Regions from separate parts of the Bradyrhizobium sp. IC4059 genome, predicted to be linked through region 3. Evidence: predicted binding sites of a transcription regulator. Region 3 holds the regulator's gene; each other region holds the start of a gene.
What was found. The regulator HrcA, encoded in region 3, represses chaperone genes, less so after heat shock. The targets are predictions, from matches to a motif close to GTTAGCACTCNCNNNNNGNGAGTGCTAAC.
Positions count from the first base shown of each region.

Region 1: a site for HrcA is predicted at 1,487-1,515, ahead of I6F12_RS23730 (co-chaperone GroES). Genes of this name have one in related genera too.
Region 2: a site for HrcA is predicted at 1,379-1,407, ahead of I6F12_RS20180 (co-chaperone GroES). Genes of this name have one in related genera too.

Region 1 is NZ_JADYVH010000007.1:373,278-376,551, reverse strand. Features, by position in the region: gene I6F12_RS23740 (protein phosphatase CheZ) at 1-536, shown strand, start outside; gene I6F12_RS23735 (hypothetical protein) at 770-1,291, opposite strand; gene I6F12_RS23730 (co-chaperone GroES) at 1,606-1,902, shown strand; gene groL (chaperonin GroEL) at 2,021-3,274, shown strand, end outside.
Region 2 is NZ_JADYVH010000006.1:189,919-193,192, reverse strand. Features, by position in the region: gene I6F12_RS20190 (tetratricopeptide repeat protein) at 1-649, shown strand, start outside; gene I6F12_RS20185 (usg protein) at 784-1,071, opposite strand; gene I6F12_RS20180 (co-chaperone GroES) at 1,451-1,765, shown strand; gene groL (chaperonin GroEL) at 1,814-3,274, shown strand, end outside.
Region 3 is NZ_JADYVH010000010.1:161,364-164,637, forward strand. Features, by position in the region: gene grpE (nucleotide exchange factor GrpE) at 46-663, opposite strand; gene hrcA (heat-inducible transcriptional repressor HrcA) at 758-1,846, opposite strand; gene rph (ribonuclease PH) at 2,015-2,728, shown strand; gene rdgB (RdgB/HAM1 family non-canonical purine NTP pyrophosphatase) at 2,740-3,274, shown strand, end outside.

The DNA of each region.
Region 1 (3,274 bases), on a different contig from region 3:
AGATCGAGCAGTGCGAGAAGCTGAAGGTCGAGCTCGACCTCATCCACGACGCCATCGACCGCACCAAGCGCGAGATCGCGACGCTGCACGGCAAGAGCTTCGACGGCGGCGAGATGGCCAAGGTCAACGGCGAGCTCGGCGCGGTGGTCGGCGGCACCGAGCAGGCGACCCAGCAGATCCTCGAAGCCGCGGAATCGATCGACCAGGCCGCCAGCGCGATGTCGAAGGTGGACTCGATCGATCAGCAGAAGCGCCTTGCCGACGACATCCAGGAACGCGTCATCTCGATCTTCGAAGCCTGCAACTTCCAGGACCTGACCGGCCAGCGCATCAGCAAGGTCATGGGCACGATGAAGTTCATCGAGCAGCACATCAACGCGATGATGGAGATCTGGGGCGGCGTCGACGCGATCAAGTCCCATGTGCCCGCGCAGGTCGACAACCGCAGCGAGGAGGAGAAGCTCCTCAACGGCCCCAAGCTCGCCGGCGACGTCGGCCACGCCTCGCAGGACGACATCGACGCGCTGTTCGACTGAGCGGCGACGACATAGGAATAACAAAACGCCGGCCTTGGGCCGGCGTTTTTTGTTTGGCCGGTGCAGATCGTGAACTCTTCTTCCCTTCTCCCCTTGTGGGAGAAGGTGGCGCGAAGCGCCGGATGAGGGGTTCTCTCGACTCGCAAGACCGTTCGTGAGGAGATAGACCCCTCACCCGTCTCGCCGTTACGCGGCGAGCCACCTCTCCCACAAGGGGACAGAGTAAGAGACCGTCACGCCCTCGGCGCGCAGCGGACGTAGACCATGTTGCCGTAGCGGGTGCCAGCGTCCTTGTCGATGAAGCGGGTGATCATGACGCGACCGTCGAAGGAGACGATTTCGCGGTCCTGGTCGCCGGGGGTCGGGCCGGCCGGCCCGATGTAGTTCTTGCCGCTCGGCGAGCCCTTCAGCCGCAGCTCCTGCGGCGTCGCCTGGTCGGCGAGATGCATGATCACGCCACCGGAGGAACCGGCGGTGATCACGTAGGGGTTCCTGCATTGCTCACGCGCCATCTTCTCGGTGCGGGCGCGATCGGCCGGGTTCTGGAACGAGGCGAGGCCCCAGCGGCCGACGATCTCGTCGGCGCGGATGCTGGCGGGCATTTCCGGAGCGACGCCAGGTTCGGCTTCGGGCGGCGGCGGGGACGACGTGAGGGACGGCAGGTTGAAGCCGCCGCCGCAGGCGCCCAGCAGCAGCGCCAGACAAGAGGCGGCCGCCAGATTGGCAACCGTGCGCGCGTGAGCCGAACTGATCATGGCATTCCCCCGAACAAGACCATGGCCGCACCCCTCCCGCAGCCAAGCGCAAAACCGCTGCCGGAGCAATGACGTCGTTCTTTACGGCGACGCCCCGAGCGAGTTTCCAATGCCACCATCCTATATCCGCCTCAACAATCGCTTAACCACCTTTGCTTGACAGGATCGCGGCCAAGCCATATTTCCGGACCCACTATTAGCACTCGGAAAGCCCGATTGCTAAGCGCGCCGTTCGATCCTCGACGCGAGGCCGGACGGAAGCGCCGCCCCACCGACCCCACTACTTCCGAAGCGAGCCTCCAAAGGGAAACGTCATGGCTAAATCCAAATTTCGTCCGCTGCATGACCGTGTCGTGGTCAAACGTATCGACGCCGAGGAAAAGACCAAGGGCGGCATCATCATTCCGGACACGGCCAAGGAAAAGCCGTCCCAGGGCGAGGTCGTCGCCGTCGGCCCCGGCGGCCGCGACGAGACCGGCAAGCTGATCCCGATCGACCTCAAGGTCGGCGACCGCGTGCTGTTCGGCAAGTGGTCGGGCACCGAGGTCAAGATCGACAACGAAGAGCTCCTGATCATGAAGGAGTCGGACATCATGGGCGTGCTGGCCTAAGGCCGTCCGCCTGAACAGCCGCTGAATGTCATGCCCGGATCCAGGCGATCCGGGCATCCATCGTTCCGCCGCACGGCACAAGACAACACACATCACATAACACGAGGGATTGCAGACCATGGCTGCCAAAGACGTCAAGTTTTCCGGAGACGCGCGCGATCGCATGCTGCGCGGCGTCGACGTTCTCGCTAACGCCGTCAAGGTGACGCTCGGCCCGAAGGGCCGCAACGTCGTCATCGAGAAGAGCTTCGGCGCCCCCCGCATCACCAAGGACGGCGTCACGGTCGCCAAGGAGATCGAGCTCGAGGACAAGTTCGAGAACATGGGCGCCCAGATGGTGCGTGAGGTCGCCTCCAAGACCAACGACCTCGCCGGCGACGGCACCACCACCGCGACCGTGCTGGCCCAGGCCATCGTGCGCGAAGGCGCCAAGGCGGTCGCCGCCGGCATGAACCCGATGGATCTCAAGCGCGGCATCGACACCGCGGTTGCCGCCGTCATCAAGGACATCGAGAAGCGCGCCAAGCCGGTCGCCGCCTCCTCCGAGGTCGCCCAGGTCGGCACCATCTCGGCCAACGGCGATGCCGCCATCGGCAAGATGATCGCCCAGGCGATGCAGAAGGTCGGCAACGAGGGCGTCATCACCGTCGAGGAGAACAAGTCGCTCGAGACCGAGGTTGATATCGTCGAGGGCATGAAGTTCGACCGCGGCTATCTCAGCCCCTACTTCGTCACCAATGCCGAGAAGATGACCGCCGAGCTCGAGGACGCCTACATCCTCCTGCACGAGAAGAAGCTCTCGGGCCTGCAGGCCATGCTGCCGGTGCTGGAAGCCGTGGTGCAGTCGGGCAAGCCGCTCGTCATCATCGCCGAGGACGTCGAGGGCGAGGCGCTGGCCACCCTGGTCGTCAACCGGCTCCGCGGCGGCCTCAAGGTCGCGGCCGTCAAGGCGCCGGGCTTCGGTGACCGCCGCAAGGCCATGCTGGAGGACATCGCGATCCTGACCGGCGGCCAGCTGATCTCCGAGGAGCTCGGCATCAAGCTCGAGAACGTCACGGTGAAGATGCTCGGCCGCGCCAAGAAGGTGGTGATCGACAAGGAGAACACCACGATCGTCAACGGCGCCGGCAAGAAGCCCGACATCGAGGCCCGCGTCGGCCAGATCAAGGCGCAGATCGAGGAGACCACCTCGGACTACGACCGCGAGAAGCTCCAGGAGCGCCTCGCCAAGCTCGCCGGCGGCGTCGCGGTGATCCGCGTCGGCGGCGCCACCGAGATCGAGGTCAAGGAGAAGAAGGACCGCGTCGAGGACGCGCTCAACGCCACCCGCGCCGCGGTTCAGGAAGGCATCGTCCCGGGCGGCGGCGTCGCG
Region 2 (3,274 bases), on a different contig from region 3:
GACGCTGGCGCCGCTGCCGGCCGGGATTGCGCAGGGCAAGACGCCGGCACTCTCGAACGGCTTCGTCACGTTCGGTGTCTTCAACCGCATCAGCAAGATCTCGGACGAGGCGGCGGCAGTCTGGTCCAGGATCCTCGAGCGGGTGCCGGGCTCGCGACTGTTGATCAAGGACGTGGCTCTCGACGACCAGCTGGTCCGCGACGAGCTGCTGGCGCGATTTGCGGCTTGCCGATTGCCGGCCGAACGCGTCGATCTGCTCGGGGCCACGTTGCGGGACGAGCATCTGGCATCGTTCAATCGCATCGATATTGCCCTCGATCCGTTTCCGCAGAACGGCGGCGTCAGCACATGGGAAGCCCTGCAGATGGGCGTGCCCGTGGTGGCGAAGCTCGGCAACAGCCTGCCCGGCCGCGCTGCCGGCGCCATCCTCACCGCACTTGGCCTGCCGGACTGGGTCGCCGACAGCGAGGAGGCCTATGTCGAGATCGCGGCCAGCCGCGCGGCCGAGATCGGCGAGCTCGACAAGTTGCGCCGCGAGTTGCCCGCAACGATCAACGCCGCGGCCGCGGGCAACCCCGTCTCATATGCACGCGCGGTGGACGCGGCCTATCGCGCGATGTGGACGCGTTATTGCAGCGGCGGCGTCTGATTGCGTGATCTCGTAGGGTGGATTAGCCGAAGGCGTAATCCACCGTTTCTGTTTCGGCACGCGGAGAGAAACGAGGTGGATTACGCCAGCGGCAGCGCGTCGCGCCGCCGCAGGCTAATCCACCCTACGCGGCCTCAATGCAGGCGGAACACGCCGTCAACGGCGCGGAGCTCGGCCGGCTTGATCAGCTTGGAATGCGCCACCGTCACCGAATGGAGGGGACCGTCGAGCTTCTCCTGCCAGAACGCCAGGAAATCGGTGAGCGCGGGGAATTTCGGAAACATGTCGTAGTTCTGCCAGACATAGGTCTGGAGCAGCGAGGGATGATCCGGCATCCGATAGAGAATTTGTGCCGTCGTCAGCCCGTAGCCCAGCATCTGTTTCCGGAATTCCTCGGAAACGCCCCCAACGCGCAGTCCCATGCCAAACCTCCTTTGCAGGAGCGCATTCGGCGAGTGGCTTGGTCCGTGCCCCGGGGAGCCACCCGGAAACGATGCGCTCACAGACGAGAAATGTGACGCAAACTGACAACTCATCTCAAGCCCAAAAGTTTAACAAGCTGTTGAAATTCAATGCTTTAGCAGCAGAGACGACTCCGTGCTAATACGGTCACGGCTGCCCGGTTAACGATGGCGAGGGGTTTCTGGCAGTCCGCGCTTTCGGCTGCTAATTTTTCTGCTACAAACCCTTGCTCCCGCAAAATTCCTGTCCTATTTCAGGCTCGCCCGTGCTAGCACTCACGGGCAACGACTGCTAACAATCTCCAAATCCTCAACACGTGCAATTGCTTAGGAGGACTGCATGAAATTCCGTCCGCTTCACGACCGCGTCGTGGTCAAGCGCATCGACGCAGAAGAGAAGACCGCTGGCGGCATCATCATTCCCGACACTGCCAAGGAAAAGCCCTCCCAGGGCGAAGTCGTCGCCGTTGGTCCCGGTGGCCGCGACGAAGCTGGCAAGCTGATCCCGATCGACCTGAAGGTCGGCGACCGCGTGCTGTTCGGCAAGTGGTCCGGCACCGAGGTCAAGATCGACGGCCAGGACCTGCTGATCATGAAGGAGAGCGACGTGATGGGCGTTCTCGAAGTCAGCGAGTCCAAGAAGAAGGCGGCTTAAGAGCCCCTCTCCTCCCCTCCAGTCAAACTCACCTAAGGAAAACTCCAGATGGCAGCCAAAGAAGTCAAATTCTCGGTTGAAGCGCGCGACAAGATGCTGCGCGGCGTCGACGTTCTCGCCAATGCGGTGAAGGTCACGCTCGGTCCGAAGGGCCGCAACGTTGTGCTCGACAAGTCGTTCGGCGCTCCCCGCATCACCAAGGACGGCGTCACCGTCGCCAAGGAGATCGAGCTCGACGACAAGTTCGAGAACATGGGCGCGCAGATGGTGCGCGAAGTCGCCTCCAAGTCCGCTGACGCGGCCGGCGACGGCACCACCACCGCCACCGTGCTCGCCCAGGCGATCGTGAAGGAAGGCGCCAAGTCGGTCGCCGCCGGCATGAACCCGATGGACCTCAAGCGCGGCATCGACCTCGCGGTCGAAGCCGTCGTGGCCGACCTCGAGAAGAACTCGAAGAAGGTCACCTCGAACGACGAGATCGCCCAGGTCGGCACCATCTCGGCCAACGGCGATGCCGAAATCGGCAAGTTCCTCGCCGACGCCATGAAGAAGGTCGGCAACGAGGGCGTCATCACCGTCGAGGAAGCCAAGTCGCTCGAGACCGAGCTCGACGTGGTCGAGGGCATGCAGTTCGACCGCGGCTACATCTCGCCCTACTTCGTCACCAACGCCGACAAGATGCGCGTTGAGATGGACGACGCCTACATCCTCATCAACGAGAAGAAGCTCTCCTCGCTGAACGAGCTGCTGCCACTGCTCGAGGCCGTGGTGCAGACCGGCAAGCCGCTGGTCATCGTCGCCGAGGACGTCGAAGGCGAAGCGCTTGCGACCCTCGTCGTGAACCGCCTGCGCGGCGGCCTCAAGGTCGCGGCCGTCAAGGCTCCGGGCTTCGGCGATCGCCGCAAGGCCATGCTGCAGGACATCGCGATCCTGACCGGCGGCCAGGCGATCTCGGAAGATCTCGGCATCAAGCTCGAGAACGTCACGCTCAACATGCTCGGTCGCGCCAAGAAGGTGATGATCGACAAGGAGAACACCACGATCGTCAACGGCGCCGGCAAGAAGGCCGACATCGAGGCGCGCGTGGCCCAGATCAAGGCGCAGATCGAGGAGACCACCTCGGACTACGACCGTGAGAAGCTCCAGGAGCGTCTCGCCAAGCTCGCGGGCGGCGTCGCGGTGATCCGCGTCGGCGGCGCGACCGAGGTCGAGGTGAAGGAGCGCAAGGATCGCGTTGATGACGCGATGCATGCGACCCGCGCGGCCGTGGAAGAAGGCATCGTCCCGGGCGGCGGCGTCGCCCTGCTCCGTGCCTCCGAGCAGCTCAAGGGTCTGCGCACCAAGAACGACGACCAGAAGACCGGCGTCGAGATCGTGCGCAAGGCGCTGTCGGCCCCCGCTCGCCAGATCGCGATCAACGCCGGTGAAGACGGCTCGGTGATCGTCGGCAAGATCCTGGAGAACAAGGCCTACAATTACGGCTTCGACTCCCAGACCGGCGAATATGCC
Region 3 (3,274 bases):
ATTCCGGGTTCTCGACTTCGTCGAGCCCCGGAATGACGCCAACACTCAGTTCGCCGCGCTGCTCGATTCGTTGTTGTTCGCCGCGGGCGCAGTCTTCGCGCCGCCCTTGGCGACGCCGACCAGCGCCGGGCGCAGCACGCGGTCACCGATGGTGTAGCCGGCCTGCATGATCTGCACCACGGTGCCCGACGGCACCGACGCGTCAGGCACTTCGTACATTGCCTGGTGGAAGTTCGGGTCGAACTTCTGGCCCTGAGGATCGAGCTTCTTCACGCCGTGTTTTTCCAGCGCGTTGAGCAGCGCGCGCTCCGTGAGCTCGACGCCCTCGATCAACGAGACCAGGCCAGGATCGGCCGCAGCACGCGCCTCCGCCGGAACGGCATCGAGTGCGCGCTGGAGATTGTCGGCGATGTCGAGCACGTCGCGCGCGAAGCCGGTGATGCCGTAGAGGCGGGCGTCGGCGACTTCCTTTGCGGTGCGCTTGCGCAAATTCTCCATCTCGGCCAGCGTCCGCAGCATGCGGTCGCGCGCTTCAGCCGCTTCCTTTTGCAGGGTTTCGACCGAACCCGGCTCGGGATCGTCGGGCATGATGTAGGGTTTCGACACCACGGGCTCGCCGGTCGCTGCAGTCGTGTCTTGGGGTTGCCGGTCTTGCTCGGTCATCGGCTCTGATCTCGAACTCGTTTCAGGGATGTTGGCCCGGATATCGTGCTTAAGCCCGCGAAAATCAAGCGCCCGTGATCGGCGGAAAGGCCGGTCAGCCCCCCAACAGGCGGCTGACGATGCGGGCGGCGTAGTCCACGGTCGGGATCACGCGGGCATAATTCAGCCGCGTCGGGCCGATCACGCCGAGAACGCCGACGATGTGGCCGGCGGCATCCCGATAGGGCGAGATGATGGTGGAGGACCCCGACAGCGAGAACAGCTTGTTCTCACTGCCGATGAAGATGCGCACGCCTTCGGCGGTCTCGGCCCGGCCGAGCAGATCGATCACGCCGCGCTTGGTCTCGAGGTCGTCGAACAACAGGCGAACCCGCTCCAGATCCTCCAGCGCGTGCAGATCTTCGAGCAGATTGGCGTGGCCGCGGACGATGAGCTGACGGTCCTCGCTCTCGCCGCCGGACCAGCTGGCAATGCCGGCCGAGATCACTTTCTGTGTCAGCTGATCGAGCTCGGCACGGGCCTCGCCGAGTGCGGTCTCGAGCTCGAGCCGCGCTTCGGCCAAGGTCCGGCCGCGGATCCGCGCATTGAGGAAATTGCCGGCCTCTGTCAGCGCCGAAGAGGGAACTCCGGGCGGCAGCGTCAACACGCGGTTTTCAACCTGGCCGTCTTCGCCGACCAGGATCACCAGCGCTTTTTCCGGTTCCAGGCGGACGAATTCGATGTGCTTCAGCCGCGCATTGGATTTCGGCGTCAGCACGACGGCGGCGGCCCGGGTCAGGCCGGAGAGCCGCATCAAGGCCTGGTCCAGCGCCGCCTCGACCGATTGCGCCTCGCCGACGGACGAGAGCTGGCTCTGGATCGCCTGCCGCTCGGCCTCGTTGAGGTCGCCGACCTGCATCAGGGCATCGACGAAGAAGCGCAGGCCCAGTTCCGTCGGCAGCCGGCCGGCGGAGGTGTGCGGGGCATAGATCAGGCCGAGCTGTTCCAGATCGGCCATGACGTTGCGCACAGATGCCGGCGACAGCGGCATCGCAATCAGGCGGGAAATGTTGCGCGAGCCGACCGGCTCACCGGTCGCGAGATAGCTTTCGACAATTTGACGAAAGATGTCGCGGGAACGCTCGTTGAGCTGGGCAAGGCCTGCGCGCGGCGCGATCAGATGGATCGGATCGTGATGGGCCACAGACGGTAACTCCTCTCGGATCCTTATAATTTGTCCATCCGGGCCGCGTCTGACAAGCGTGGCGTTTGCAGGCCGACGGTCAGGGGGTGAATAAGCCCTTGCCGCCCACCCCCGCCCCACCTACAAGCACCGCGAACAGCCTATTCCCGTGAGTTTTGGAGATTTCCCATGCGGCCAAGCCGCCGTGCGCCCGACGAATTGCGCCCCGTGACGCTGGAGCGCGGCGTGGTCAAATATGCGGAAGGCTCGTGCCTCGTTAAATTCGGCGACACCCATGTGCTGGTCACCGCCACACTGGAGGATCGCCTGCCGCCGTGGCTGAAGGGGCAGGGCCGCGGCTGGGTCACCGCCGAATACGGCATGCTGCCGCGCGCGACCTCCGAACGCACCCGCCGCGAGGCCTCCGCCGGCAAGCAGAGCGGCCGCACCGTCGAGATCCAGCGCCTGATCGGCCGCTCGCTTCGCACCATCGTCGATCTCGAAGCTCTTGGCGAGCGCCAGATCACGGTCGATTGCGACGTGCTCCAGGCCGACGGCGGCACGCGCACGGCCTCGATCACTGGCGCCTGGGTCGCGCTTGCCGATTGTCTCAACTGGATGAAGGCGCGCAACATGGTGAAGGCCAACGTGATGCGCAACAACGTCGCCGCGATCTCCTGCGGCATCTACAACGGCACGCCGGTGCTCGATCTCGACTATGCCGAGGATTCGGAAGCCGAGACCGACGCCAATTTCGTCATGACCGGCGATGGCCGCATCATCGAGGTGCAGGGCACCGCGGAACGCGAGCCGTTCACGCAGGACGAGTTCCTGAAGCTGATCGCCCTGGCGCAGAAGGGCATTGCGCGTCTGGTGGACTTGCAGAAACTGGCCGTGGCGTAGTCAATAAGCCCATGCACCGCCGAATCACCGACAAGCTCGTCATCGCCACCCACAATCCCGGCAAGCTCGCCGAGATGAGGGAGCTGCTCGCGCCGTACGGGATCGAGGCGGTGTCGGCCGGCGAGCTCGGCCTAGACGAGCCCGAGGAAACCGGCAACGATTTCCGCAGCAACGCCGCGATCAAGGCGATCGCCGCGGCGGAGGCGACCAAGCTGCCCTCCTTCGCCGACGATTCCGGCATCGTCGTCGACGCACTCGACGGTGCGCCGGGAATCTACAGCGCGCGCTGGGCCGGCCCGACCAAGGATTTCAACGCGGCGATGGCGCAGATCGAGCGCCTGCTGCAGGAGCGCGGCGCCACCACGCCGGACAAGCGCAAGGCCCACTTCGTCTCCGCGCTTTGCGTGGCCTGGCCCGACGATCATCGCGAGGAGGTCGAGGCGCGCGTCGACGGCACGCTGATCTGGCCACCGCGCGGCACGGCCGGCTTCGGCTACGACCCGATGTTCCTGCCGGACGGGCACAGCCGCACCTTCGGCGAGATGA